4 regions of the Streptomyces sp. NPDC008121 genome follow, and region 3 is predicted to be linked to each of the others. Evidence: riboswitches for the same ligand, from Rfam matches in the RefSeq annotation. Region 3 holds a riboswitch; each other region holds the start of a gene.
The links. A riboswitch is a leader RNA that binds a small molecule or an ion and turns the genes downstream of it on or off. The one in region 3 is predicted to bind cyclic di-AMP.

Region 1 (7,197 bases), on a different contig from region 3:
GAGGGGTGGCTGGAGCGCTCCCGGGAGGGCGACGCCGACCCGTCCTGGCTGGGCTTCTACTCGTACGACCGGTTCTGCGCCGACGCCGCCGAGTGCTACCGCGACCTCAAGGCCCCGCGCCAGGTGCGCCGCTTCACCGAGCAGGCGCTGTCCCGGCCGACGGAGGAGTACGTCCGCTCGCACGGGCTGCGGCTCGTGGTGTCGGCCGTCGCCGAACTGGAGTCGGGCAATCTGGACGCGGCCTGCGCCGCCGGCACGCGCGCGGTGGAGGTGGCCGGACGGATCTCGTCCGCCCGGACCACGGAGTACGTCCGCGATCTGCTGCACCGGCTCGAACCGTACGGCGACGAGCCGAGGGTCATGGAGCTGCGCGAGCGGGCCCGGCCGCTGCTCATGACTCCGGCGTGACGCGTGTCCCACCGGGTTTAACGGGATTGTCAGTGGGCCAGTGCACTATCGGGGTGGGAGGTGGTGCAGGTGTCCGGGGCGCAGACGTCCGTACGGGACGTGGACAGCGACGTGCTCGTGATCGGCGGCGGGATCGTCGGCCTGTCGACGGCGTACGCCCTGACCCGTGCCGCGCCCGGCACACGCGTCACCGTCCTGGAGAAGGAGCACGCCCCGGCCCGCCACCAGACGGGACGCAACAGCGGTGTGATCCACAGCGGGATCTATTACCGCCCGGGATCGCTGAAGGCCCGCTTCGCGGTCGCGGGCGCGGCCGAGATGGTCAAGTTCTGCGCCGAGTACGACCTGCCGTACGAGGTGACGGGCAAGCTGATCGTCGCCACCGCGCGCGAGGAGCTGCCCCGGCTGCACGCGCTCGTGCAGCGCGGCCGGGAGAACGGCATTCCGGTGCGGGAGCTGGGACCCGCGCAGATCAGCGCGTACGAGCCGAGGGTGCGGGGTCTCGCGGCGATCCACGTCGGCACGACGGGGATCTGCGACTACGGCGCGGTGGCGGCGCAGCTCGCCGAGGCGTCCGGGGCCCGGATCCTGTACGGCTCGGAGGTCACCGCGATCGACCGGCGGCCGTGGGGTGTGGCCGTCCGCACCGCGTCCGGCACCATCGTGCGCGGCCGGGTCCTGGTCAACTGCGCCGGGCTCCACTGCGACCGGGTCGCACGCCTCGCGGGCGACGACCCCGAGATGCGGATCGTCCCCTTCCGCGGTGAGTACTACGAACTGGCCGACCCCTCGCTCGTGCGCGGCCTGGTGTATCCGGTGCCCGACCCCGCCTTCCCCTTCCTCGGGGTCCATCTGACCCGGGGCATCGACGGCGGTGTCCATGTCGGCCCGAACGCGGTGCCGGCGCTGGCCCGGGAGGGGTACGGCTGGTCGGTCGTGCGCCCGGGCGACCTCGCCGGGACGCTGGCATGGCCGGGATCCTGGGCCATCGCACGGGAACACTGGCGGTACGGCGCGGGCGAGCTGCGGCGGTCGCTGTCGAAGCGGGCCTTCACGGAGGCGGTGCGCAGGCTGCTGCCGGTCGTGGAGGAGCGGGATCTGCGGCGGGCCGACGCGGGCGTCCGCGCCCAGGCCGTCCTCCGGGACGGGACCCTGGTCGACGACTTCCTGATCCGCGAGTCGGCGAGGACGGTGCACGTGCTGAACGCCCCGTCCCCGGCGGCCACGGCCTCGCTTCCGATCGGCCGGGAGGTCGCCCGGCGGGCGCTGGCGCTGCTGTAGACGTGGGCTTCGCGGGGCGCCCCGTAGAATTGCCGCATTGTGTCTGAGTCCCGTGAAACCCTTCCGCGCCCGGCCTCCGGGCCCGTCCTCGCCGAGCCCGTTGCCGCCGTCGAGCCCGCCGCCGAGCCCGTCGCCGCCCGGCGGGGCAGCCGGATGTTCGCCGCCGGGGAAGGGCCGCTGCCCGACCCCGCCGGATCGCACCACGAGCGGCGGATCCGCAGCTTCCAGCCCCGGCGCAGCCGCGTCACCGCAGGTCAGGCCGAGGCCATGCTCAAGCGCTGGCCGGACTGGGGCCTGGACATCGACGGCAAGCGGGTCCTCGACCTGAACGAGATGTTCGGCGGCCTCCCTGTCGTCCTGGAGATCGGCTTCGGCATGGGCGAGGCCACCGCGAAGATGGCCGCCGCCGACCCCGGCACCGGCATCCTCGCCGTGGACGTCCACACCCCCGGCCAGGGCAACCTCCTCGGTCTCGCCGACCGGGGCGGGCTCGAGAACGTACGGGTCGCCAACGGCGACGCGATCATCCTGCTGCGCGAGATGCTCACCGCCGACGCCCTCGACGGCTGCCGCGTCTACTTCCCGGACCCCTGGCCCAAGAAGCGCCACCACAAGCGGCGCCTCATCCAGCCCGAGTTCCTCACCCTCCTCGCGACCCGGATGAAGCCCGGCGCGATCCTGCACTGCGCCACGGACTGGGAGGAGTACGCCGAGCAGATGCTGGACGTCCTCTCCGCGCATCCCGACTTCGCGAACACACAGTCCGACGGCGGCTACGCGCCCCGCCCGGAGTTCCGCCCCCGCACCCGTTTCGAGGGGCAGGGCCTCGACAAGGGCCACGCGGTGCACGACCTGCTCTTCCGGCGTACGTAGCCCCGGCTTTTCCACAGGTGGGGCCCGTTCCGGTGCTCCTGCTTACGCCCGGGGACGGCTTGTCCACAGGTCGCGGAACTCGCGCGCACTCTGTCGGTGCGGCTCGTTAGGGTCGTTCACGTGTCGAATCCGTTTCTCTCCCCCGTGCCCGCCCGGGACACCGAGGAGCCGGCCTTCCCCGGCGTCCCCGGCCGTGCCCAGTGGCGCTACCGGCCCCGCCGCGCCTTCTGGCGCAGCAAGGTGGTCCGGGCCGTCGCCATGGTCACGGTGCTCGCGCTCTGCGCCCTGGTGATCCTCGGGCTGGTGCGGCACGAGACGGGCACGGAGGGGTTCCTCGTCGGGCTCACTCTGGCCGTGCTGCCCGTGCCGCTCCTGATGGCCGCGTTCCGCTGGCTCGACCGGGTGGAGCCGAGCCCCTGGAAGAACCAGCTCTTCGCCTTCGCCTGGGGCGCATTCGCGGCCGCGCTGGTGGCGCTGACGGCCAACACGTTCGCCGTCCGCTGGATCGCGACCGCGACCGCCGACCCCGCCTCGGCGGACACCCTCGGCGCCACCGTCGTCGCCCCGGTCGTCGAGGAGAGCGCCAAGGCCGCCGCGGTCCTGCTGCTCTTCCTCTTCCGCCGACGGGACTTCACCGGAGTGGTGGACGGTGTGGTCGTCGCCGGGTTCACCGCCACCGGCTTCGCCTTCACCGAGAACATCCTCTATCTCGGCAGGGCCTTCGGGGAGGACCAGGAGTTCGGCGACTCGGGGCTCGGCTCGGTGACGGCCGGGACCTTCTTCGTACGGATCGTGATGTCGCCGTTCGCGCATCCGCTCTTCACGGTGCTCACCGGCATCGGCTTCGGATTCGCCGCCCTCGCCGCCCGCCGCCGGCGCGTCCGCCGCGTCCTGCTCCCCCTCGCCGGCCTGATCCTCGCCATGGGCATGCACGCCCTGTGGAACGGCTCGGCCGTCTTCGGCGGCTGGTGGTTCCTCGTGGTGTACGGCGCCTTCATGGTGCCGGCGTTCGCGCTGCTGACCTGGCTGGCGATATGGAGCCGGCAGCGGGAGCTGCGGACCATATCCGGGCAGCTCCCGGCGTACGCGGTGGCCGGCTGGCTCTCGCCCGCCGAACCCCTCGCGCTCTCCTCCATGAGGGCCCGCTCGGTGGCCCGCGCCTTCGCCGCACGGACGTACGGCAAGACGGCGGCGCGGGCGGTCGGGGAGTACGAGGCGTTCGCGACGACCCTCGCCTTCCTGCGCCACCGGGCCGAGCGGGGCGCGGCGGAACCGGACTTCGCCGCCCGCGAGCAGGAGCTGCTGCACCACCTCTGGCACCGCAAGGCGGTCGCCTCGCCCGCGCTCACGTACGCGGCGCGGGCGACCGGGCAGGTGTGGGCGCCGCCGCAGTACCTCGACTACAGCGGCTACAACCCCTATCGGAGCTGACGCGGTCGACGGCGGGACGCTCAGGCCCCTCGCGCGCAGCCGAGCGGTCGGACGGTCAGGCCCTCGCCGCGGAGTTCAGGCCCTGGCCGCGGTCGTTCAGGCCCCGCGGACTTCAGGACCTGGCCGCGGTCGTTCAGGCCCGCGGGCGATGGTCAGAGGTTCAGGCCCTTGTCGCGCAGCCAGGCGGCCGGGTCCACGCCGGAGCCGCCCGGGGTCTTGACCTCCAGGTGGAGGTGCGGGCCGGTGACGTTGCCGGTGGCGCCGACGCGGCCGATCGTCTCGCCGGTGCCCACCGACTGGCCCGCGGAGGCGGTCATGGAGGACAGGTGGCAGTACCAGACCTCGGTACCGTCCGCGAGCTCCAGGACGATGCGGTAGCCGTACGAGCCGGACCAGCCTGCCGACTTGATGGTGCCGCCGTGGACGGCCTTGACCGGGGTGCCGGTGGGGGCGGCGAGGTCGAGGCCCGTGTGGTAGCCGGAGGACCACATCGAGCCGGACTCGCCGAACGTGGAGGTGATGACGTACGAGGAGGTGGGCAAGGCGTAGCTCGCGGCGAGCTTGGCCAGGCGCTCCGCCTCGGCCTTGGCCGCCGCCTCCGCCTCGGCCTTCTTCTTCGCCTCTGCGGCGGCCTTCTCCGCGGCGCTCGCCTTGGCTGCCGCTTCGGCGGCGGCCTTCTCGGCGGCCGCCTTCTCCGCCGCGGCCTTCTCGGCGGCGTCGGCGGAGGCCTGCTGCTGCTCGGCCTGCTGGAGGATGCGGGCGCGCAACGCCTCGCCGGCGTCGGCGGTGGACGCGGAGGCGGAAGCGGCGGAGGCGGATCCGTTCGCGGAGCCGGCCGTCCCGGTCGCCTCGGCGGGCAGGGCGAGGGTGGCGGTGAGCGGCTGGAGGTTGTCCGTACCGGCGCCGTCGACGCCCTCGGTTCCGCCGGTGCCGTCCGCGATCAGTTCGCCGACGCCGGGCAGTTCGGAGGCGTCGGGGAGGTCGAGGTCGGGAAGGGAGATGGAGACGGCCGGCTTCTCCTGGGCGGTGGCCAGGCCGCCGGCGCCGACGGCGGCGATGACACCGACGCCGAGGACGGTGGAGGAGCGGGCGAAGCCGGAGCGCTGCTTGACCACGCGGTGGCGGCCACCGGAGCGGGCCTGCTGGCGGAGGGAGTCCTCGGTGGGATTCCACTCCTCCCACGCGCCGGTGTCGTTGTCCGTCCCGGCGGCACCCGAGGCACCGAACGCGTCGAAGGGGGCTTCGGGGGCAGGGGTGTTGGACGCCACGGAGGCGTGCTCCTTTCCTTCCTTCTCGCCTACCGGGTTAGCTGACGGGTTCGGAGCAGGAAGGTCTCCTACGAGCACTGCCGCACAGGTGCGAAAGCGCCCGATTCACCCCAAGTAGTGGTTCCCCGGTTCCTTTTCAGGATTCGGCGCGTGCGCACGGTGCCGTCTCTAACGACGGCTGGGACGACCGCGCTGCGTTATCGAACGTTAATAGACAGGGGGTCTGTATTCCAAGCTGTTCCTACTGATCGTTCATGGGATTGCGGGGTAATGGCCCGACTTGCCCCCCACATGACCCTGTTTCAGTGAAAAGGCGCCGACGAAACCGAATCTGATGTTTCGTCAATTGTTATCGGAGCGGGACCTTTCGATCACAGATGGTCACCACAGTCGGCGTCACCGCAGGCCGTCACGGCACCACCGGCATGGTCCGGCGCCGCTCCGGCTGCCCGCGTGCCGGGCGGCTCACCGCCAGCAGCGCCATGTCGTCCGTCGTCCCGCCGCCCGTGTACCGCCGCACGTCGTCGACGAGCGCGTCCAGGAGCTCCTCCGGTCCGGGGAAGATCCGGCCGGCCAGCCGCTCGGCGGGATCGTAAAAGGTGCCGTGGGCGTCGCGCGCCTCGGAGAGGCCGTCGGTGTAGAGGAGCAGCGTGGCGCCCGGCGGGTACGGCGTCTCGTCGGCCCGGTCCGGCCAGGCGGCCAGGTCGCCCATGCCGAGCGGCAGCGCGGCCTGGCTCGGCGCCAGCATGGTCAGGCCGCCGTCGGTGTAGAGCATCAGCGGCTCCGGGTGCCCGCGGTTCACCACCCGTACGAGACCGGCGCCGCGCGGGATCTCCGCGAGGACGGCGGTGGTGAACCCCTCGGCGGCGTCCAGGCCGGTCCGCCGGGTGCCCTCGCGGGCCAGGGCCCGTTCCAGGCGCTGGGCCACGCCCTCCAGCGTCGACTCCTGCTCGGCGGCCTCCCGGAAGGCGCCGATGACGACGGCGACGGCCTCGACCGCGTCCATCCCCTTGCCCCGTACGTCGCCGACCACGACCCGTACGCCGTAGGGGGTGTCCTGGACGGCGAACAGGTCACCGCCGATGAACGCGTCGGCCTGCGCCGCCTCGTAGCGGGCGGCGACCTGCAGCCCGCCGATCCGCTCCGCGGGCGTCGGGAGCACGGCCTTCTGCGCCGCTTCGGCGATCACCCGCGCCGACGCCAGCCGTTCGCCGCTGCGGCGGACGACCCGGTTGATCAGCAGGGCGAGCGCGGCGACCGTGATGACGGTGAGGGTCTCGGTGAGGGCGGGGACGTCGGTGACGGTCCTGTTGTAGAGGTGCAGTCCGACGGAGGCGAGGACGGCGGCGATGCCGGTGAGCAGGGTCGTCAGCATCGAGAAGAGCGGCGCCGCGATGAGCGGGGCCGCGGAGAACAGCGGGGCGGCGGTGTAGGCGGGCGGGGTCGCCAGGTCGAAGACGACCCCTCCGGCGATGATCAGCGGGGGCAGGGCCCGGACGAACCGGCGGGCCCGCTCGGCCCGCGAGGGCGGACGCGGGCGGGGGTCCGGGCGGAGGTGGGGAAGGCCGTGCGGGCCCGATTGCGGACGGGAGCGGCCGTGCGAGGGGGCGTTCGAGGCCGGACGCGGGCGTTCGTGCGGGCCCGGGCGCGGATGCCCGGAAGCCCCGTTCCCCGCCGCTCGCTGCCCCACCTGTGCTCTCCTGCCGGATCCGTGCACGGCGCCGGACGGTACCGTGCCCTTCCCAGCGTGCCGGTCGCCGCCGCGGGCGGCGACCCCGCGCCGCCGAGTGGAGTACGGCACGCGGCCGCCCCGGCCGCCCCGGCCGCCCCGGTAGCCCCGGTAGCCCCGGACAGCGTCCGGAGAGCGCCGGCCCCCCGTCGGGGCGTACGGCTCAACCCGTCGCCGCCAGCCGGCCGCTCCGGGCCAGGGCCCCGA
Region 2 (7,197 bases), on a different contig from region 3:
GCTGGACGAGGAGGCGCCGGCCGGGCTGCTCCGGCTCTCCGCCGAGGGGCTCGCCCACTCGGACGGGATCGGACCCGAGCTGTTCTCCCCCGCCGTGCGGGCGGCGATGGCCGCCTACGAGCCGAAGTAGGGCCGCGTGGACCTGACGATCCTGTACCGGGGGCCGCTGGCCTCCTGTGACTACGACTGTCCGTACTGCCCCTTCGCCAAGCGGCGCGACAGCCGGGAGCAACTCCGCGCGGACCGGGCCGCGCTGGAACGGTTCTCCGCCTGGGTGGCCGGGCAGACCGGCGACCGGCTGCGGATCCTGTTCACCCCGTGGGGCGAGGGACTGGTCCGCTCCTGGTACCGGCGGACGCTCACCGAGCTGTCCCGGCTGCCGCATGTCGAGCGGGTCGCGATCCAGACCAACCTGAGCTGCCGCACCGACTGGCTGGCGGAGGCCGACCCCCGGACCCTCGCGCTCTGGTGCACGTACCACCCCGGCCAGACGCCCTACGACCGGTTCCTCGCCAAGTGCGGTGAGCTGGCGGCCCGGGGGACGCGGTTCAGCGTGGGGGTCGTCGGACTGCCGGAGCACCGGGAGCACGCCGTACGGCTGCGGGCGGAGCTGCCGTCCGAGGTCTACCTCTGGATCAACGCCGCCGAGGGGTACGCCTACACCGACGAGGAGGCCGACGCCTGGACGGCGCTCGACCCCCTCTTCCCGTACAGCCGCCGTCCGCACCGCTCGGCCGGTCTCCCCTGCCGGACCGGCGAGTCGGTGATCTCCGTGGACGGCGACGGGACGGTCCGGCGCTGCCACTTCGTCAAGGCCGAGCTGGGCGGTCTCTACGACGGTTCCTACCGCGCCGCCCTGCGCCCGCGCGCCTGCCCGCTCTCCGTCTGCGACTGCCACATCGGCTACGTCCATCTGGAGTCGCTGCCGCTGTACGACGTGTTCGCGGGCGGGGTCCTGGAGCGGATCCCGGCGGCGCCGCCGGGCGGTCCTAGAGGGGCATGAGGTCGGGCCGCTTGGCCGCCACGTGGTCGCCCGAACTCTCGCCCCGCAGCCGGCGGCCGATCCACGGCACGAGGTACTCCCTGGCCCACAGGATGTCGTCGCGGCGCAGGTCGAGCGCGCCGCGCGGGGGCAGGGGCGGCCACGGCTGGTCCGGGTCGGCCGGTACCTCGATGCCGAGGACCTGGGCGGCGCGGAGCGCGACGCGGGTGTGCCCCTCGGGCGAGAGGTGCAGCCGGTCACCGTCCCAAGCCCGCCTGTCCTGGACGGACTTGAGCGACCACAGGTCCAGGACCGGGCAGCCGTAGCGGTCGGCGATGGACCGGACGTGGGCGGTGTAGGTGGCGATCTTGCCGCGCAGATGGCGCAGCACGGGCACGTCGCGGGTGTCGAAGCCGGTGGTCACCATGACCGTGCCGACGGCCGAGGTGAGGTCGGCGACGGCGCGCTCGAAGCGTTCGGCGACGGCGTCCGGGTCGCTGCCGGGCCGGATGATGTCGTTGCCGCCCGCGCAGAAGGTCACCAGGTCGGGGGCGAGCTGCTTCGCCCGCGGGACCTGCTCCGCCACGATCTGGTCGAGGAGGCGTCCGCGCACGGCCAGATTGGCGTAACGGAACGCGTCGTTCTCCGGCAGCCGGTCGGCGAGGAGGACCGCGAAACGGTCCGCCCAGCCGAGGAAGCTCCCGCCGGGGCCGGGGTCTCCCACGCCCTCGGTGAAGCTGTCTCCGATCGCCGCGTACGACCCGAATACGTCCATGTCTCTTGATCTCGAATCGTCTGCCACGGGAGCACATCTTTCCTTTACGGGTGTGACCTACGCGACCGTAAGGAGGGGTTGACGGAGGGTGAGATATGCCACCGGTCAAGATTGCACCAAGGCGGAATACGCGAAGGGCCCGGCACGAAGGTGCCGGGCCCGGTGCGCACCCGGAGAGAAGGCGATTCCGGGTGGGGTGCGTCAGATACCGACGCCCTTCTGGCGGAGGTACTCGAGCGGGTCGATGTCCGAGCCGTAGCTCGGCCCGGTGCGCATCTCGAAGTGGAGGTGCGGGCCGCTGGAGTTGCCGGTGGAGCCCGACAGGCCGATCTCGTCGCCGCCGCTGACGGACTGGCCGGTGGAGACGGAGAGGGAGGAGAGGTGGGCGTACTGCGAGTAGGTGCCGTCCGCGTGCTGGATGACGACCTCGTTGCCGTACGAACCGCTCCAGCCGGCGGAGTGGACGGTGCCCGCGCCGACGGCCTTGACGGAGGTGCCGGAGGAGGCCATGAAGTCGACGCCCGTGTGGTAGCCGGAGGACCACATGGAGCCCGAGGCGCGGTACTGGGTGGAGATGCCGCCGCTGACGGGGGCGACCCAGCCGGAGGACGCGGCCTGGGCGGGCTGCTCCTGGGCGGGCGCCGGCTGGGTGCGCTCGGCGCTGCGGGAGCTGCGGGTCTCGGACGCGTCGGCGGAGGACTTCTCGGCCTTGGGGGCGGCCTTCGGCGCGGCCTTGGGGGCCTTGGCCTTCGGGGCGGGCGCCTCGGCCGTCGACTTCGCGCCGATGCTGAGCTTCATGCCGGGGAAGATCAGCGAGGGGTTCTCGCCGACGACCTGGCGGTTGTCCTGGTAGAGCTTCTTCCAGCCGCCGGCCAGGTGGTGCTCGGAGGCGATCTTGGACAGGTAGTCGCCCGCCACGACGGAGTACGTCGTGGGCTTCGCCTTGGCGGCGGCGGGGGCGGCCGGCGCCTTCGCGGGAGCGGCGGCCACGGCGGCGACGGCCTGCTCGGGGGTCACGGTCGGGGCGGACTTCTCGGCGGCGTGGGCTCCGGTCGCGCCGAGGAGCGGCAGGGCGACGACGGCGCCGCCCGTTCCGGCGGCGACGAATCCGCGCGTGATCGGGTTGACCTTGGGACGGCGGTGCTTACCCTTCGCGGGCATGGCGAATTCCTCTCCGTCGCCTACGAGGTGAGCTGTCGGGTTCGGGCTGGAGTTGCCCGGTCGCGATCGCTCGCGACTTCACCCCAAGCCGCTCCGGATCGACCGGATCGGCGTACTACCTGGGTCCCCCGCTCCTGCCGTACGTGGGTGGGTGCGGATTCCGGACGGTGGCAGGATTCGGCGGTCCGACCGGATTGACGGTGACCGTAGACGAGCGGGGTCGGCGTGAACAAGCCGCTCTTTTCCCCGCCCATTCGGAGGAGCGATATACGTCCGGAATTCCGGTCACCCTCCGTGGATGCGGGACTCTCGACATCCTTTTCTCGCAGGGCGTTTGCAGAAGACGATCAGGCACGGTCCGTCACCTGTGAGACGCTGCTCACGCGACGAAACCCATCTCCCCTGCAATCAGGGCGCGTTATCACCAAGGCCCTAATTCGGACAGAACACCCATTCCCGTCCGAGGGGTGTGCGCCCGGCTCGTCACCCGGAATGATTGCCCCTGGAACCGATCTCGTATCGTCGAAGTCCGCCAACCTTCAGGAGCACTCGTGACGCAGCAGCTGCCCCAGGTCTCGTCGACCGAACCCGAGCTGACCGGGGTCCGCAATTTCCGGGACGTGGGCGGCCTGCCGACCGAGGACGGCGGGTCGGTCCGGTTCGGACGCCTCTACCGCAGTGGCCACCTCGCCCATGCCACCGAGGACGACGCGGCCTTCCTCGCCGGCCTGGGGCTGCACACCGTCTTCGACTTCCGCAACGCGGCCGACCGGAAGGTGGAGGGCGCGGACGTCGAGCTGCCCGGCGTGCGGAACGTGAACATCCCGCTCAACGACCCGGCGGACGGCAAGGAGTTCTGGAAGCTGGTCAGCGGCGGCGAACTGGATCAGCTGCGCGAGGCGCTCGGCGACGGTAAGGCGGCCGACCGAATGTCCGATTCCTACCGGAAGATGGTGGTCGAGCGGACGGCGGAGCACAGCCGCGTCCTGCACGCGATGGCCGACGACAGCGTTCCCGCGCTGATGCACTGCGCCGCCGGGAAGGACCGGGCGGGGCTCTCCATCGCGATCTCGCTGCTCGCGGTGGGCGTCGAGCGGGAGGCGATCGAGGCGGACTACGTCAAGTCGAACGACCCGCACCGCCGCTACAAGATCCGCCGCAGCTCCACCTCGGCGGACGCCATGGCGCCCGAGGTGATGGAGCTGCTGAGCCCCCTCTTCGACGCGCGGGTGGAGTACCTCCGGGCGGCCTTCGAGACGATGGAGCAGACCTGGGGAACGGTCGAGGCGTATCTCTCGCAGGGCCTCGGGCTCACCCCGGAGACCCGGGAGCGCCTGCGCCGGAGCCTGGTGACCGGGCCCACCGAGGTCTGAGCGGCCGGGACCGGCGCGACGAGCGAGCGGGGCCGGGCCTCCGGGCCCGCTCGCGGTCCGCTACTGGTTCTGGCCGCCGAGCAGGAACAGCAGGTAGAGGAAGCCGGCGAAGAGGTGTCCGGCCACCAGATAGGCGAAGAGCCGCAGGACCAGGCCCTTGGGGAACTTGCCGCCCCCACGCTCCTCGCCGGTGACCGCAGTTGATTTGTCGGACATGTCGGATCCCTTCCGGGGGCTCATCGCGGGCGGGCGGTCGTGTCGCCGAGACAGGTCTCGGCCGCGGGGCTCTGCATCAGCGTGTGGACGAAGAGCAGGTCGGCGCCCCCGCGCGTGGCGGCGCCGATGCGGTGGGGCGTGAGCGAGTCGAAATGGGCGCTGTCGCCCGGGTCCAGGACGTGCACGGCGCCGCCGAGGGAGAGCCGCACCCGCCCGTCGATCACGTGCAGCCACTCCTCGCCGGGATGGACGCGCACGATGTCGGAGCGGGTGGCGTACGGCACGTGGACGCGGAGCGCCTGCAGGGCGCGGCCGGCTCCGCCCGCCTGGTGGTAGATCCAGCCGTCGGCCTCGACCGGCTCGGACCGGTCGGCGCGGATGACCGGGTCGCGCTCGGGGGGCACCTCGCCGAGGAGCGCGGAGACCGTCGTACCGTAGATACGGGCCAGCGCGAGCAGCATCGGCAGCGAGGGCTGGCGCCGGCCGGTCTCCAGGCGCGAGAGGTGCGCCGGGGAGAGCCTGGCCCGCCGGGCCGCGACTTCCAGGGTGAGCCCGCGCCGTCGGCGCAGCCCCCGCAGCTGGGGGGCCATGTCGGGCAGCGCGCCGGCTTCGTCCGGGCCGTCCGGCGCGAGGGGGTCCGGGGACGGCTCCCCGGGGAGGTGCTCCATGCCCCCATTGCGCCAGGATCTTTCCCCTGAGGCAAGTTTCTTGCCTCAGGGGCAAATCCGCCCCGGCCAGGAGCGCCCGACCGTGAGGGCCGCCGTGCCGTCTCCGGTGCTAGCGCTGTGCGACGGCCTGCTTGACCAGCGTCTTGCCGAAGTCCCACATCAGTCCGCCGCCCCCGTGCGCCTCGTCCATCACCGCCGTGAAGGCGGTCATGAACCGCTCCACGTCCGTCTCGTCGATCACCAGCGGCGGAATCAGTTTGATCACTTCCATGTGGTCACCCGACACCTGGGTCAGGATGCGGTGCCGCTGGAGCAGCGGGACGACCACCATCTGGGCGAAGAGTCCCTTGCGGGCGGCCTGCAGCATGGTCCACCGGCCGCGCAGCCCGAGCGAGGAGGGCCGCCCGAACTGGATCCCGATCATCAGGCCCCGGCCGCGGATGTCGTGCAGGAGTTCGTAGCGCGGGACGAGCTCCCGCAGCCGCGAGGACAGCAGCTCGCCCATCCGCCGCGCGTGCGCCACCGTCCCCTCGGACTCCATCACCGAGAGCACGGCCAGCCCGGCCGCCATGGCCTGCGCGTTCGACCCGAAACTGGCCGAGTGGACGAGCACCCGGTCCATCGAGGAGTACACCTTCTTGAAGATCCAGTCCTTGCCCAGGGTCGCCCCGACGGGGACGTACCCGCCGGAGAGCGCCTTGGCGACGCAGACCAGGTCGGGCTCGACCCCGTCCTCGTGCTGGTACGCGTAGAAGTCGCCGGTCCTGCCGAGCCCGGTCTGCACCTCGTCGGCGATGAGCAGCGCCCCGTGCCGGTGCAGCAGCTCCTGGGCCGCGCACAGGAATCCGGGCGGGGCCTCCTGGACGCCCTTGCCCTGGATGGGCTCCACGACGAAGGCGGCGACGTCCCCCGTGCGCAGCTCCCGCTCCAGCGCGTCGAGGTCGCCCAGCTCGATCGGGGTGTCGGGCAGAAGCGGGGCGAAGCCGTCGCGGAAGCTCTTCTCGCCGTTGACGGAGAGAGAGCCGGTGGTCAGGCCGTGGAAGGCGTGCGAGCAGTAGAGGATCCTCGGCCGTCCGGTGGCGTACCGCGCGAACTTCAGCGCCGTCTCCACGGCCTCCGTGCCGCTGTTGCCGAAGAAGACCCGGTCCAGGTGGGGGCTGTGGGCGAGGAGCCGTTCGGCCAGCAGTCCGGGCAGGGGCTGGCAGTCGAAGCGGGTGAGGTCGGCGAGCGAGGCGTCGAGGACGTCGTGGAGGGCCTTGCGGACGACGGGGTGGTGCCGGCCGAGGCCCATGACGCCGAAGCCGGCCAGCATGTCGAGGTAGTCGCCGCCCTCGGCATCCCAGAAGTGGGCGCCCTCGGCCCGCTCGTACACCTTGTCGAAGCCGAGGGTGTGCAGCATGCGCGGCAGCTGGTGGTTGAGGTGCCGGGTGTGCAGCTCGTACCGCTCGGCGCCGCGGGCGGCCAGCAGCGCCCGGAGATCGAAGGCGCCCTCGGGGCGGTCCGTCGCGTGGCCCATGGCGTCGTTCATCGAGCCTTCTCCTTGTGTGCCAGGGCGGCGCTGATCCGTCCGGCGATCTCCACCGGGGTGAGCCCGAGGTCGGCGAGCACCTCGCTCCTCCTGGCGTGGGCGAGGAACTGTTCGGGGATCCCGAAGGACCGCAGGGGCACGTCGACGTCCGCGTCGCGCAGCGCCTGGCCGACGGCGGCGCCGACCCCTCCCGTACGGCTGTTGTCCTCCACGACGGCGACGAGCCGGTGCCGGGCGGCGAGCGGGGGGAGGTGGGCGTCGACCGGTGTGACCCAGCAGGGGTCGACGACGGTGCAGCGCACTCCGCGGTCGGCGAGCAGGTCGGCGGTACGGAGGCAGGTGTCGGCCATCACGCCGACGGCGACCAGCAGGACCTCCGCATCGGGCTCGTCGCGCAGCACGTCCATCCGGCCGATCCGGCCCACGGCGGGGATCGGCTCGCCCGCCGTCTCCTTGGGGAAGCGCAGCAGCGTCGGCGCGTCGTGGACGTCGAC
Region 3 (7,197 bases):
ATACGTCACCCTGCTCGTGACGGTCACGGCGCTGGCCGGCGTCCAGATGGTGATGCTGGGGCTGGTGGGGGAGTACGTCGGCAGGATCTACTACGAGGTGAAGCGACGCCCGCACTTCCTGGTGAAGGCGACGAACGTGGGGGTGCCCGCCCAGCGGCAGCGCCCGGAGGAGCTCGTACGGCGATGACGGTGACCTGGCAGGCCGTGCGCTTCGCGCTGGTCGGCGTCGTGAACACGGCCACCTACTACGGCCCGTACCTGCTCCTCGTCGCCTGGATGCCGTACATCGCCGCGCATGTCGTCGCGTCCGTGTTCTCCATGATCGGCTCGTTCTTCCTCACCTCGTACTTCACCTACCGCACCCGCCCCACCTGGCGGAAGTTCCTGCTCTTCCCGCTCACCAACGCGGCGAACTTCGTGATCACCACCGTCGGCGTCTACGTCCTGGTCGACCTGGCCGGCGTCGACAGCCGCTACGCCCCCCTGATGGCCGCCGCGGCGGCCATCCCCATCACCTTCCTGGTCTCCCGGACGATCATGTTGCGACCCGACACCACCCGAACACGGGAGTCGTTGACCGAAACAGTCGCTTCGAAGTAGTGGCCCCGGCCACGGCGACTGCCTAACATCGATCACCGCAAGGTCGTTCCACTGCCGCACGACCCACGCCGGGAGGCTCCTTTGCACCGCCGCACCGCGCTCTCCGTCTCCGCCGCGCTCCTCGCCGCGGCTCCGCTGCTCGCCGCCTGCGGCAGCGACGCCCACCCGGGGGCCGCCGCCGTCGTCGGCGGCGAGCGGATCGAGGTGTCCAGCCTCCAGGCGCAGGTGCGGGACGTACGGTCCGCCCAGCAGAAGTCGCCCCAGTCCGCGGACCTGATCAAGGCCACCGGTGACCTCAGCCGCGAGAAGCTCAACGTGATGATCTTCGACCGGGTGGTGGAGCGGGTCGGCGCCGACCACGGCATCACCGTCAGCCGCGGGGAGATCCAGAAGGCGCGCGGCGAGTTCGCCGCGCAGAGCGGCGGCGAGGCCCAGCTCGCCGCGATGCTGCTCCAGCAGCAGGGGGTCGCCCCCGACCGGATCGACGAGGTCGTCCGCCGCACCGTCCTCATGAACAAGATCGCCGCCAAGCTCGGCATCGCCAACACCCCCGAGGGCCAGAAGAAGCTCACCGAGGTCTTCACCGCCGCCTCCAAGGACCTCGACATCGACGTGAACCCGCGGTTCGGCGCCTGGGACGACGAGAAGATCCAGCTCGGCACCTACACCGCGCCCTGGCTGCGCCAGATCAGCCAGGACCCGCAGGCCGTCCCGGCGGGCGCGTAGCAGCACGGACGAGGAACGGAAGCGGCCGCCATGGCCCGGTTCACCGGCCGGGCGGGCGGCGGGACGCGGGGGCCGGGCGCCCGGCGGGCCCGCGTAAGGTCGAAGGGTGAACGCTGAAGCACCCGCCGGGACCGGTCGTGTCGTCCTTCTCACCGCCAGCCATCGCGTGGCCCCCGGACTGCTGTCCTGGCCGGCCTGGCAGGCGCTGCGCGCCGCCGACCGCGTGGTGTGCGCCGACGAGCACCACCCCCAGCTGCCGTACCTCCGCGAGGCCGGGATCACCGTCGAGCACGCCCGGCCCACCGCGCAGGACCTCGTCGACCGGTGCGCCGGCGGACGGACCGTGGTCGTCCTGCCGTCCGGCGAGGGCGACCAGGCGCTGACGGACGGGCTCGCCCGGCTCGCCGGCTCGGGCCGGGTGGCCATGCCCGACCTGGAGCTGCTGCCCGGCTCGTACGACCTGCCCGGCGCCCGCCTCCTCGACCTGGTGCAGGTCATGGACCGCATCCGCCGGGAGTGCCCGTGGTCCTCCCGGCAGACCCACAAGGGGCTCGCGAAGTACGGCATCGAGGAGGCGTACGAACTCGTCGAGGCGATCGAGGTCGGCGACCGCGACGAGCTGCGCGAGGAGCTCGGCGACGTCCTCCTCCAGGTCGTCTTCCACGCCCGGATCGCCGAGGAGGACGAGGACGAGCCCTTCTCGGTCGACGACGTCGCCGCGACGATCGTGGAGAAGCTGATCCACCGCCACCCGCACGTCTTCGGCGACGCGACCGCCGAGACCCCGGAGGAGGTCAAGGCCCACTGGCTGCGCACCAAGGCCGTCGAGAAGCAGCGCGCCTCGGTGACGGACGGGGTGCCCCTCGGGCAGCCGGGCCTCGCGCTCGCCACGAAGTTGGCCGGCCGGGTCCGGACGGCCGGCCTCGACGTGAAACCGCCGGCCGGCGAGGGCATCGGCTACGAACTGCTCGCCCTCGCCGCCCGGGCGGAGGCGGACGACGTCGACCCGGAGGCGGCCCTCCGCGCGGCCGCCCGCGCCTACCGCGACACGATCCGCGCGGCGGAGGGCCTCACGGTGTAGGGCCTCACGGTCTAGGGGGGCACTGTGGAGGGGAGGCGCCTCGCGGCCCCCGGACGCGCGGCCGGGGCGCTCCGCGCCGCGGAGTCCCCTCCGCAGCCCGGCGCCCCGCCCCCGGCCCGGCCGGTTACTGTCGGCACCATGCACGACCAGCCCTCCGTCTCCGGTCTCCCCGCCGCTCCCGAGCTCTTCACCTGGGAGTTCGCGACCGATCCGTACCCCGCCTACGCCTGGCTCCGCGAGCACGCCCCCGTGCACCGGGCCCAGCTGCCCAGCGGGGTCGAGGCGTGGCTGGTGACCCGGTACGCCGACGCGCGTCAGGCGCTCGCCGACCAGCGGCTGTCGAAGAACCCGGCGCACCACGCCGAGTCCGCGCACGCCAAGGGGAAAACGGGGATCCCGGGGGAGCGCAAGGCCGAGCTGATGACGCACCTGCTCAACATCGACCCGCCGGACCACACCCGGCTGCGGCGGCTGGTGTCGAAGGCGTTCACGCCGCGGCGGGTCGCCGAGTTCGCGCCCCGGGTGCAGGAGCTGACGGACCGGCTCATCGACGGGTTCGCGCGGGAGGGCAGCGCCGACCTGATCCACGAGTTCGCCTTCCCGCTCCCCATCTACGCCATCTGCGACCTGCTCGGTGTCCCGCGCGAGGACCAGGACGACTTCCGGGACTGGGCCGGGATGATGATCCGGCACGGCGGCGGGCCGCGCGGCGGGGTCGCGCGGTCGGTGAAGAAGATGCGCGGGTACCTCGCCGAGCTGATCCACCGCAAGCGGCTCGACCCCGGGGACGACCTGATCTCGGGGCTCATCAAGGCCTCGGACCACGGGGAGCACCTCACCGAGAACGAGGCCGCGGCGATGGCCTTCATCCTGCTCTTCGCCGGCTTCGAGACCACGGTCAATCTGGTCGGGAACGGGGTCTACGCCCTGCTGCGGAACCCCGGCCAGCGCGCGCGTCTGCAGGAGTCGCTCGCGGCGGGGGAGCGGGGCCTTCTGGAGACCGGTGTCGAGGAGCTGCTGCGCTATGACGGGCCGGTCGAACTGGCCACGTGGCGTTACGCCTTGGAGCCGCTGACGATCGGCGGACAGCAGATCCCGGCGGGGGATCCCGTCCTCGTCGTGCTCGCCGCCGCCGACCGCGATCCGGCGCGGTTCGACGCGCCCGACACCCTCGATCTGTCCCGGCGCGACAACCAGCACCTGGGGTACGGCCACGGCATCCACTACTGCATCGGCGCCCCCCTCGCCCGGCTCGAAGGACAGATCGCCCTGGCCACCCTTCTGACCCGGCTGCCGGACCTCCGCCTCGCCGCCGACCCGGCGGATCTGCGGTGGCGCGGAGGACTCATCATGCGTGGATTGCGCACGCTTCCGGTGGAGTTCACCCGTTCTGGCAGCTGACGGCCCATCAAGACTGTGACTTTTACGTGATCTCCGCTGCATCGACTTGTGACTGACGTTCGAATGCCGCTACGTTCACCGCAGTCTCAGCCGTCACGCGAAAGGCACCTCGCATGCGCTCCGGGAACGGACGTCACCGCAGACCCCGCCAGGCCCCCGCCATAGTCGTCGCCGCAGGCGTGACCGGATCGGCTCTCGCGCTGCCGTTGCTCGGCGCCGGGTCCGCCTCGGCCGCCGATGTCGCCACCTGGGACCGGGTGGCCGAGTGCGAATCGGGTGGCCTGTGGAGTGCCAACTTCGGCAACGGGCTCTACGGCGGACTCCAGTTCACCCAGGAGACCTGGGAGCGGCACGGCGGCCTGTCGTACGCGACCAGTGCGGACCTCGCCAGCCGGGCGCAGCAGATCACCGTGGCCGAGCGGGCGTTCGCCGCGGGCGGCACCGAGTGGGCCACCTGCGCCCCGATCGCCGGTCTGACCAACGACGGCACCGCCCCCGACGTCGACCCGGGGCCTCCGATCACGCCGGAGGAGCCCACCGGGCCGGCCGCGGAGTCGAACCGGACCGACGGCCTCCCGTCCGCGTCCGCCACCCCGGGGACCTCCCCGATCGCGCCCGTCACCCCCCGGGCGTCCGCGCCCGCCACGTCCGCGCCCGCCACCCCGGCGACGCCGGACGCCTCCACGGCCACCGGCGCGCCGGAGTCCGGGACCCCGTCCGAGCCGGTCGCCCCCGGCACCGGCAAGCACCGCGGCGGCGCCGCCCCCGAAGAGCCGGGCCAAACGGACACCACGCGCGAAAGCGGTACGGAAGCGAGCCGCGAGGGCGGCCGTCACGCCTCGCCGGGCGAGCCGGCCGAGGGCGCGACCGGGATTGACGGGACGACAAAGGGCGCCACCCCTGGAGAGCCTGCGGACAATACGGGCACTCCCGGCACTGCGGACGAATACACCGTCAAGCCGGGGGACAACCTCACCGAGATCGCCCAGCAGAACGAGCTGCCCGGCGGCTGGACCGCCCTCTATGACGCCAACCGTGGAACGGTGGGTGCCGACCCGGACCTCATCCTCCCTGGCCAGAGCCTCGACCTGACCCCCGAAACCGTCCCCGCGCAGGGGTAGTTAGGGGCTGTATGTCCGGTTCTGTGCAAGTGAGACAAGGGTCTCTTTGCCCCAACTGGCGTGTCACGTCCGCAAAGTTTGCTCCTGTCGCCTCTCACCTGCGTAAACGGCTTTTGGGCAGGGGCAAGGAGGGGTGATTTCTCCCCTATGGACCTCTTTGAACTTCACGGGGGTCTGTGTTTACGGTCGACACCGCTCGCCACCGCGGGCCCCGTCGACCGGGAACGCCGAATCCTGCCGTCGGTCGATGGGAACAGTCGTCGCGCAAGCGCCGTAGGCAGGAGCGGGGGACCCAAGGTAAGCGCCGGTCCCGGCCGTTGAGAGACGGCCGGAACACCGGCTTGGGGTGGAGCCGCGTGCTGGTCACGCGGCCGGACAACTCACTTGGTCCGAACCCGACAGCTCACCTCGCAGGCGTCGGTGAGGAGAACTCCATGCTGCTTTCGGGTAAGGGCAAGCACCGTCGCGCTTCCAAGGCCACCCGCGCCGTCGCGCTCGTCGGCGTCGCCGGTGTCGCCGTCGCCGCCCCGCTGATGACCGCGGGCTCCGCCTCCGCCGCCACGTCCTCCGAGTGGGACGCCGTCGCCCAGTGCGAGTCCGGCGGCAACTGGTCCATCAACACCGGCAACGGCTACTACGGCGGCCTGCAGTTCTCGGCCTCCACCTGGGCCGCCTACGGCGGCACCGCGTACGCCGCCTCCGCCGACCAGGCCTCCAAGTCGCAGCAGATCCAGGTCGCCGAGAAGGTCCTGGCCGGCCAGGGCAAGGGTGCCTGGCCGAGCTGCGGCGTGGGCCTCTCCGGCGCCTCGTACGACGGCGGCTCCGCCGAGCAGGCCGCCCCCGCGCCGGAGCGCAAGGCAGAGCAGCCGACGACCCGCAGCGAGAAGCGCACCGCGCCGAAGGCCGAGAAGAAGGCCGCGCCGAAGAAGACCGTCACCACCCCCACCGGCAAGAAGGTCGAGAAGGGTGACGGCGAGTACAAGGTCAAGGCCGACGACACCCTGAGCACGATCGCCGCCGCCCACGACGTCAAGGGCGGCTGGGCGAAGCTCTTCGAGCTCAACAAGGACATCGTCGACGACGCCGACCTGATCTACCCGGGCCAGCAGCTCCACCTGAAGTGAGCCCGGCGGCCCGTGCGCGTCCGGCGGCTCGCACGGGCCCCACGACCCTCCCGCGGTGACCACCCCGGTCCGCAGCGCCCTTCCCCCGAGCGCTGCGGGCCGGGGTTCCGCGCGTCCGGGCCCCACCCGTGGTTACCGCCGAGTAGATCTGAGGGCCTTTGGCCCCATATGCATGCCCCCGGGTCCTTTTTCGTCCCAGCGGGCGGGCGCCCGGCCGACGGGAGCCCCGGAGCCGGTTAGGCTCTTGCCGCAAGGCCAAAGAGACCCTGCGCCGCATGCTTCACATCTAGCTTCACATCCCAGAAGGAGATGCTCGTGCCGTCCATCGACGTCGTCGTAGCCCGGGAAATCCTGGACTCCCGAGGCAACCCCACGGTCGAGGTCGAGGTCGGCCTCGACGACGGCAGCACCGGCCGTGCTGCTGTTCCGTCCGGCGCCTCCACCGGTGCGTTCGAGGCCCTCGAGCTTCGCGACGGTGACCCGAACCGCTACCAGGGCAAGGGTGTCGAGAAGGCCGTCCTCGCCGTCATCGAGCAGATCGGCCCGGAGCTCGTCGGCTACGACGCCACCGAGCAGCGCCTGATCGACCAGGCGATGTTCGACCTGGACGCCACCCCGGACAAGTCCTCGCTCGGCGCCAACGCCATCCTCGGTGTCTCCCTCGCCGTCGCGCACGCCGCCTCCGAGGCGTCGGACCTGCCGCTCTTCCGCTACCTCGGCGGCCCGAACGCGCACCTGCTGCCCGTTCCGATGATGAACATCCTGAACGGCGGCTCGCACGCCGACTCCAACGTGGACATCCAGGAGTTCATGATCGCCCCGATCGGCGCGGAGTCCTTCTCCGAGGCGCTGCGCTGGGGCACGGAGGTCTACCACACCCTCAAGTCCGTCCTGAAGACCAAGGGCCTCTCCACCGGCCTGGGCGACGAGGGCGGCTTCGCCCCGAACCTGGACTCCAACCGCGCCGCGCTCGACCTCATCCTCGAGGCCATCAAGCAGGCCGGTTACGTCCCGGGCAAGGACATCGCGCTCGCGCTCGACTGCGCCGCCTCCGAGTTCTACAAGGACGGCTCGTACGAGTTCGAGGGCAAGTCCCGCTCGGCCGCCGAGATGACCGAGTACTACGAGGAGCTCGTCGCCTCCT
Region 4 (7,197 bases), on a different contig from region 3:
GATGCGCTGCCGGGTCAGACATTGCACGTTAGGGCGGAAGTTTTTCCGACGCGTTAACTCGGGCTTTGCGTCTCCATGGACATCAGTCCGCGCAGCCCGTCCTGCAGGACCCCGACCTCTACGTCGCCGAAGAGGGCCTGCTGGGCGATGAAGCCCTGGGCGGTGGCGATGAGGGTGCGGGCCACGTGGTCGGCGGGGACGTCCGCCGCCATGAGGCCGTTGGCGCGGTAGGCCTCGACCAGCAGCGCCCAGGCCTGGCGCATGCCGTGGTAGCCCTCGGAGAGGGTCGCGTAGAGCCGTTCGTCGCGCAGCGTCTCGGACCAGACCTGGATGATCAGCCGCGCGAAGGCCTGGCGGTCCGCTCCCGCGACGCGCTCCTCCAGGAAGATCCGCAGGACCCGGCCGAGGAGGACGTCGGGGGTGGGCGGCGGCACGGTCAGCGACGCCTCCTCGAACGCGCCGCGGATGCCGTCGAACGCCTCCGACGCGATGGCGGCGATCAGCTCCTCCTTGCCTCGGAAGTAGCGGTAGACGGCACCGGCCGAGAGGCCCACCTCACTGAGGACGTCCTGCATGGAGGTGGCGTGGAAGCCGTTGCGGGCGAAGCAGCGCGCGGCGCCGTCGAGGATCTGACGGCGGCGGGCGTCGAGGTGTTCCTGAGAGACGCGGGCCATGGTCCGAATCTAAAACGAACATTCATTCTTGACAAGCGGCCACGCCGGAGGGACAGTGAGCCCAGAGCCAAAAACGAACGATCCTTCTCTTTGAACGGAAGTCGCCATGTCTGCCACCGGCACCCGCAAGACCGTCGCGGTGATGGTGCTGATCCCGGTCGTCGCGGCCTTGGCCCTGTGGGCCTTCGCCTGGCCGGCCGCGCGTCTCGCCCCGCGCGACCTGCCGCTCGGCGTCGCCGGCCCCGCCACCGCCACCGCCCCGCTGGAACAGCGCCTCGCCGAGCACGACGGCGCCTTCGAGGTCCACCGTTACGACTCCGAGGAGGCCGCCCGTACGGCGATCGAGGACCGGGTCGTATACGGCGCGGTGGTCGTGACCCCGCAAGGGCCCCGGCTGCTGACCGCGTCCGCCGCGAGCCCGGTCGTCGCGGGGCTCCTGCGCGAGGCGGTCACCGCGCAGCTCCCCGCCGGCGCGCCCGTCCAGGTGACCGACGTCGTCCCCACCCCGGCCGACGACCCGCGCGGCAGCGCGTTCGGCTCTAGCCTGTTCCCCCTCATCCTGGCCGGAGCGGCATCGGGCGTCGTCGCCACGGTCCTGGGCCTGCGCCGCGGGCGGGCGGTCCTGGCCCTCGCCGGCGCCGCGGCACTCGCCGGGATCGTCGGGGCCACGCTCGCCCACAGCTGGCTGGGCGCGCTCACCGGGAGCTGGTGGGCCGAGGCGGGGGTCCTCGGGCTGACGGTGCTCGCCATCGGCGCGACGCTCGCCGGCCTCGCGGCCCTCTTCGGCAAGCCGGGCCTGGGCCTCGGGGCGCTGCTGATGGTGCTGCTCGGCAACCCGTTCTCCGGTGCGGCCAGCGCGCCCGAACTGCTGCCGGCGCCCGCCGGGGCGCTCGGTCAGCTGCTGCCGCCGGGCGCCGGCGGATCGGCGCTGCGGTCGGTCGCCTTCTTCGACGGCGCGGGCGCGGGCTCACCGCTCCTGGTGCTCGGCGTCTGGGCGGCGCTGGGCCTCGCCGCGGTCGCCCTGGGCGGCCGCCGCACCCGGCCGGCCACCGAGCCGGAGACCACTCCGGCGCCGCAGCCGGCCCCGGTGGGCTGACGCCCCCACGAAAACGGCCGCGTGCCCCCGCTGTAGCGGACGGGGGCACGCGGCTTTCGCGTGCGCGCAGGGGCGGGCACGCGGCTCGGTTCCAAGGGGCCGGCGCGAGGGGCATCTCGCTGCAGATCGGCTCCCCCTGCGGGCGAGAGCGAGGTGCACGCCGACCCGCCGGCCCGTGCGCTGCGCGTGCTGGACGGCGAGGGGCCGGCGGAACGGGTCACCGTTCGGACGGCGAGCGGCGGGCGGAACGGGTCACTCTTCCGAGGACTCCGGCGAGTTGACATTCCCGCGTGTCGTGTCGAGGTCCACTCGGCCCACGAGGTGCGCAGAATCCCTCCCCCGTTCGGCGTAGTCGACGAATCCACATATGACCGGGGCGGGTTGCACGGCAGGTGTACACATCTGGCTGAATCAGGCGTTCCACCCCTGGTGCGGGGCCCCTTGGGCAAACCTCTGAAGATCACGAAACCTTCTTGTCCACCCGAACGGGTCAGTCGTGAGGAGCCTCACATATCGCCGTTTCAACTCGGATTTCACCCCGGATGTGGGTCAAGATCCGTGACGACGACAAGCCCCCGCCACCACGGCGGGGCGGTCCGGGCGGACGCCGAGTCCTGCCGCTGTCCCGGACGTCTGGTCGACAGAGGTGGATCGGCAGGAGTGGAGGACCCGAGCAACACGGGACGACCGGGCACGTGGGCCGTTCCTCGGGGTGAAGCCGCAGCCGCGGCCGGGCATCTTCGCCTGCCCGAACCCGACAGGTCATCCTTCACAGGCGGCTGACGAAGGGTTGCGCATGACCGCGCAGATTCATGTCCCGTCCCTGCTGTCCCGGGCCGGAGCCGTCTCGGCTCTCACCCTCGCCGCCGTCGGCGGCACGCTGCTGGCACCAGGTGCCGCACCAGAGGCCCAGGCCGCGACCTCACACGCCAACAAGGCCCTGAGCGTCGCCGCCTCCAAGAAGGGAGCGCCCTACAAGTACGGCGCGTCCGGACCCAGCCGGTTCGACTGCTCGGGGCTCACGGTCTACTCGTACAAGAAGGCGGGCAAGTCACTGCCCCGTACGGCGCAGCAGCAGTACAACAAGACCAAGCACATCTCCGCCTCCAGCAGGAAGCACGGAGACCTGGTCTTCTTCCACTCCGGGGGAAGGGTCTACCACGTGGGCATCTACGCTGGTCAGAACAGGATCTGGCACTCCCCCAAGACCGGCTCCTGGGTCAAGCTCGACAAGATCTGGTCCTCGAAGATCTACTACGGCAGGGTCCGCTGACGGGTCGTCCGACCGCGCTGCCGGAGACCGGCTGAGGGCGCCCTGCCGGCCGCGGAGCCGGGGGCCGCGGCCCGACGCCCGGTCAGGTCCCCGCGAGCGGCGCCGAGACCGGGCGCCGGAGCGCCCAGGGCAGGTCGATCCAGACCGTCTTGCCGCCCTCGTCGGTCGGAGTGACCGAGAGCCGGCCACCCGCCTCCGCCGCGAGGAAACGGATGATCACCATCCCCCGGCCGTTGTCCTGCTGGACCGCGGCCGGGAGTCTTCGCGGCCAGCGCGGGTGGCTGTCGGTGACCCCGACGTACAACCGCTCCTCGCGCTCCAGCCGGACGTCGACGGTGAAGGTGGGCGACTGCCCGAAGGTGTGCTGAACGGCGTTGGTGGCCAGCTCCGAGACGATCAGCCGGACCGTGTCGCCGGTGTCGCTGTCGTCCTCGAGCCCCCACCCCCGGAGGACGTCGTCCACGTATCTGCGGGCGGCGGACACCGAGGCGGGATCGCTCGGCAGCGTGACGGATGCTTCCTGATGGTCTGCCATGGCGACGCTGTCCTTCCCACCGGGGGCACGCCCCGGACTGCACGTCGCGTCAGCGTGCCACCGATCGTGCCGCCATAGGGGCCGATCGCCCAAGATATGCAGATATCAGTCCCCCGAAGCGGTGAACTCGGGCGTGTCGCGGGGCCGCCGGGGACGGCCCGGGCGCGGCCTACACCGCGCGCGGGGCCGTCCTGACGATGGTGTCCACCGCCTGGGCGATCCGGTCGTCACCCAGATCCGCGCGCGCCGTGAGCCGCAGCCGGGAGATGCCGTCCGGCACCGACGGCGGCCGGAAACAGCCCACCGCCAGGCCCTCCTCGCGGCAGTCCGCCGCCCATCGCAGCGCCGCCTCCGGTGACGGGGCCCGCACCGAGACCACGGCCGCGTCCGGGCGTGCGGCGGTCAGGCCGGCGTCGGTGAGCAGACGGTGCAAGGTCGTGGCGACCGTCCTCGCCCGCTCCGCGAGAGCGGGATCGCCCTGGATCAGGCGCAGGCTCGCGAGGGCGGCGCCCACGGCGGCCGGGGCGAGGCCCGTGTCGAAGATGAACGTCCGGGCCGCGTTGACCAGGTGCTCGATGACCCGGGCGGGCCCGAGGACGGCACCGCCCTGGCTGCCGAGGGACTTGGACAGGGTCAGGGTGGCGACCACGTCCGGGTCACCCGCCAGTCCGGCGGCGTGGAGCGCGCCGCGGCCTCCCGCACCGAGCACGCCCAGACCGTGGGCGTCGTCGACGACGAGCGCGGCGCCGTGGGCGCGGCAGACGGCGGCGAGTTCGGGCAGCGGCGCCCGGTCACCGTCCACCGAGAAGACCGAGTCGGTCACCACGAGGGCCCGGCGGCCGTCATGGGCCTGGAGGGTCTTGCGCACGGAGTCGGGGTCGGCGTGCGGGACCACGGCCGTCTCGGCACGGGAGAGGCGGCAGCCGTCCACGATCGAGGCGTGGTTCGCGGCGTCGGAGACGATCAGCGAGTCCCGGGCGGTGAGCGCGGTCAGCGCGGCCAGGTTGGCGGCGTAGCCGGAGGAGAAGACGAGGGCCGCCTCGAAACCGCAGAAGTCGGCGAGTTCGCGTTCGAGCGTGGTGTGCAGCCGGGTGGTCCCGGTGACCAGGCGCGAGCCGGTCGCGCCCGCGCCCCAGCGCCGTGCGGCCTCGGCGGCGGCCTCGGTGATCTCGGGGCGCCGGGTCAGGCCGAGGTAGTCGTTGCCCGCCAGGTCGAGCGGCTCCGCCTCGGCGGCGCGCGGCCGCAGCGTCCGCACCAGACCGGCCTCCGCGCGGCGGCGCGCCTCCGTGTCCGTCCAGTCGAACGGAGTCCGGCGCGGGTCCTCGTCCGGCGTGTGCGCGTCCCGGTGCATGGGCCAGATCCTTTTGTAGGCAGCGCACAGACCCTAACCGCCCGTGGCCGAGGTCAGAGTGTGGCCATCCACACACCTCAATCCGGCGCTGTTGTTCGGTTCCTCCTTGGCCGGGGGGCGTGCCGTAGGCCAGGATCAGCCCTTATGGACCTGCTGAACACGCTGGTGGACAAGGGGCTGCGGCGCGAGCTGCCGACCCGTGAAGAAGCGCTCGCCGTGCTGGCGACCTCCGACGACGAACTGCTCGATGTGGTGGCCGCGGCCGGCAAGGTGCGCCGTCAGTGGTTCGGGCGCCGGGTGAAGCTCAACTATCTGGTCAATCTGAAGTCCGGCCTCTGCCCGGAGGACTGTTCGTACTGTTCCCAGCGGCTCGGCTCGACCGCCGGGATCCTGAAGTACACCTGGCTGAAGCCCGACGAGGCCTCCCAGGCCGCCGCCGCCGGTGTGGCCGGCGGCGCGAAGCGGGTCTGCCTGGTGGCGAGCGGCCGCGGCCCGACGGACCGGGACGTGGACCGGGTCGGCAAGACCATCGAGGCGATCAAGGAGCAGAACGAGGGGGTCGAGGTCTGCGCGTGCCTCGGTCTGCTCTCCGACGGCCAGGCGGAGCGGCTGCGGGCCGCGGGCGCCGACGCGTACAACCACAACCTGAACACGTCCGAGGGGACGTACGGCGAGATCACGACCACCCACACCTACCAGGACCGCGTCGACACCGTGCGGAAGGCGCACGACGCGGGTCTGTCGGCCTGCTCGGGGCTGATCGCGGGCATGGGCGAGAGCGACGAGGACCTGGTCGACGTCGTCTACGCGCTGCGTGAGCTGGACTCGGACTCGGTCCCGGTGAACTTCCTGATCCCGTTCGAGGGCACGCCGCTCGCGAAGGAGTGGAACCTCACCCCGCAGCGCTGTCTGCGGATCCTGGCGATGGTGCGGTTCGTCTGCCCGGACGTGGAAGTCCGGATCGCGGGCGGCCGCGAGGTGCACCTGCGCTCGATGCAGCCGCTCGCGCTGAACATCGCGAACTCGATCTTCCTCGGCGACTACCTGACGAGCGAGGGCCAGGCGGGCCAGGCCGACCTCGACATGATCGCGGACGCCGGCTTCGAGGTCGAGGGCGCGGGCACGACGACGCTGCCCCGGCACCGTGCCGACGCGCTCGCCGAGGCGTCGGGCGGCTGCGGCTCGCACGCCGAGGCCGGGACCGGCGGGGGCTGCGGCTCGCACGCCGGAGCCGGCGGCGGTGGGGGTTGCGGTTCGCACGCCGAGGCCGGGGCGGGTGGCGGTTGCGGTCCGTGCGGCGGCGCTCCGGCGCCGGAGGCCGACGAGGTTCCCACGGCCGGCGTCGAGGTCGGGGCCGGTGCCGCCGAGGCGTCGAACGCGCGTACCGACCTGGTGGCGGTCCGCCGCCGGGGTGCCGGAACGGACCTCGCGCCGAATGCGTGAGAGCGACCTGCTGGCCCTGGACCGGGCGCACGTCTGGCATCCGTACGGTCCCATGCCGGGCCGTACGGACCCGCTGGTCGTCGCGTCCGCCTCCGGGGTACGGCTGCGGCTCGCCGAACCGGCGTACGGCCGGGACGAGTTGATCGACGGCATGTCCTCGTGGTGGTCGGCGATCCACGGCTACAACCATCCGGTGCTCAACGACGCGGTGCGGGGCCAGCTGGACCGGATGAGCCACGTCATGTTCGGCGGCCTCACCCACGAGCCGGCCGTCCGGCTCGCGACCCGGCTCGTCGAGATCACGCCGGAGCCCCTGCGGCACGTCTTCCTCAGCGACTCGGGCTCCGTGGCCGTCGAGGTCGCCGCCAAGATGTGCCTGCAGTACTGGCGCTCGGTGGGGCGGCCCGGCAAGCAGCGGCTCCTCACCTGGCGCGGCGGCTACCACGGCGACACCTGGACCCCGATGTCGGTCTGCGATCCCGAGGGCGGGATGCACGAGCTCTGGTCCGGCGTGCTGCAGCGCCAGGTCTTCGTCGGCCCGCCGCCGGCCGCGTACGAGGAGTCGTACGCGGAGCTGCTGCGCGAGGAGATCGGGCGCCACGCGGACGAGGTCGCCGCGGTGATCGTGGAGCCGGTCGTGCAGGGCGCCGGGGGCATGCGCTTCCACGACCCGGAATACCTGCGGGTGCTGCGCGAGGCGTGCGACGCGCACGACGTCCTGCTGATCTTCGACGAGATCGCGACCGGGTTCGGCAGGACCGGCGCCCTGTTCGCGGCGGACCACGCGGGCGTCTCCCCCGACGTGATGTGCGTGGGCAAGGCGCT

Region 1: another riboswitch for cyclic di-AMP. It lies ahead of ACFZBD_RS14375 (peptidoglycan DD-metalloendopeptidase family protein); the one in region 3 lies ahead of ACFZBD_RS29805 (transglycosylase family protein).
Region 2: another riboswitch for cyclic di-AMP. It lies ahead of ACFZBD_RS04465 (peptidoglycan DD-metalloendopeptidase family protein); the one in region 3 lies ahead of ACFZBD_RS29805 (transglycosylase family protein).
Region 4: another riboswitch for cyclic di-AMP. It lies ahead of ACFZBD_RS09655 (NlpC/P60 family protein); the one in region 3 lies ahead of ACFZBD_RS29805 (transglycosylase family protein).

The regions. Positions count from the first base shown of each region.
Region 1 covers NZ_JBIBHT010000004.1:12,977-20,173, forward strand. The annotation lists gene ACFZBD_RS14355 (MFS transporter) at 1-408, shown strand, start outside; gene lhgO (L-2-hydroxyglutarate oxidase) at 469-1,689, shown strand; gene trmB (tRNA (guanosine(46)-N7)-methyltransferase TrmB) at 1,843-2,562, shown strand; gene ACFZBD_RS14370 (PrsW family glutamic-type intramembrane protease) at 2,707-3,993, shown strand; gene ACFZBD_RS14375 (peptidoglycan DD-metalloendopeptidase family protein) at 4,146-5,261, opposite strand; cyclic di-AMP (ydaO/yuaA leader) riboswitch at 5,273-5,420, opposite strand; gene ACFZBD_RS14380 (SpoIIE family protein phosphatase) at 5,671-6,750, opposite strand; gene ACFZBD_RS14385 (MFS transporter) at 7,154-7,197, opposite strand, start outside.
Region 2 covers NZ_JBIBHT010000001.1:1,052,991-1,060,187, forward strand. The annotation lists gene ACFZBD_RS04450 (STM4012 family radical SAM protein) at 1-130, shown strand, start outside; gene ACFZBD_RS04455 (STM4011 family radical SAM protein) at 137-1,003, shown strand; gene ACFZBD_RS04460 (GDSL-type esterase/lipase family protein) at 990-1,757, opposite strand; gene ACFZBD_RS04465 (peptidoglycan DD-metalloendopeptidase family protein) at 1,959-2,918, opposite strand; cyclic di-AMP (ydaO/yuaA leader) riboswitch at 2,923-3,111, opposite strand; gene ACFZBD_RS04470 (tyrosine-protein phosphatase) at 3,470-4,291, shown strand; gene ACFZBD_RS04475 (DUF6126 family protein) at 4,352-4,507, opposite strand; gene ACFZBD_RS04480 (helix-turn-helix domain-containing protein) at 4,528-5,175, opposite strand; gene ACFZBD_RS04485 (aminotransferase class III-fold pyridoxal phosphate-dependent enzyme) at 5,285-6,703, opposite strand; gene dxs (1-deoxy-D-xylulose-5-phosphate synthase) at 6,700-7,197, opposite strand, start outside.
Region 3 covers NZ_JBIBHT010000010.1:91,582-98,778, reverse strand. The annotation lists gene ACFZBD_RS29835 (glycosyltransferase) at 1-187, shown strand, start outside; gene ACFZBD_RS29830 (GtrA family protein) at 184-600, shown strand; gene ACFZBD_RS29825 (SurA N-terminal domain-containing protein) at 682-1,326, shown strand; gene ACFZBD_RS29820 (nucleoside triphosphate pyrophosphohydrolase) at 1,433-2,407, shown strand; gene ACFZBD_RS29815 (cytochrome P450) at 2,546-3,808, shown strand; gene ACFZBD_RS29810 (transglycosylase family protein) at 3,988-4,929, shown strand; cyclic di-AMP (ydaO/yuaA leader) riboswitch at 5,189-5,361, shown strand; gene ACFZBD_RS29805 (transglycosylase family protein) at 5,364-6,053, shown strand; gene eno (phosphopyruvate hydratase) at 6,363-7,197, shown strand, end outside.
Region 4 covers NZ_JBIBHT010000002.1:933,155-940,351, forward strand. The annotation lists gene ACFZBD_RS09645 (TetR family transcriptional regulator) at 54-674, opposite strand; gene ACFZBD_RS09650 (ABC transporter permease) at 781-1,770, shown strand; cyclic di-AMP (ydaO/yuaA leader) riboswitch at 2,391-2,563, shown strand; gene ACFZBD_RS09655 (NlpC/P60 family protein) at 2,567-3,043, shown strand; gene ACFZBD_RS09660 (ATP-binding protein) at 3,126-3,578, opposite strand; gene ACFZBD_RS09665 (aminotransferase class I/II-fold pyridoxal phosphate-dependent enzyme) at 3,748-4,929, opposite strand; gene bioB (biotin synthase BioB) at 5,074-6,372, shown strand; gene ACFZBD_RS09675 (adenosylmethionine--8-amino-7-oxononanoate transaminase) at 6,365-7,197, shown strand, end outside.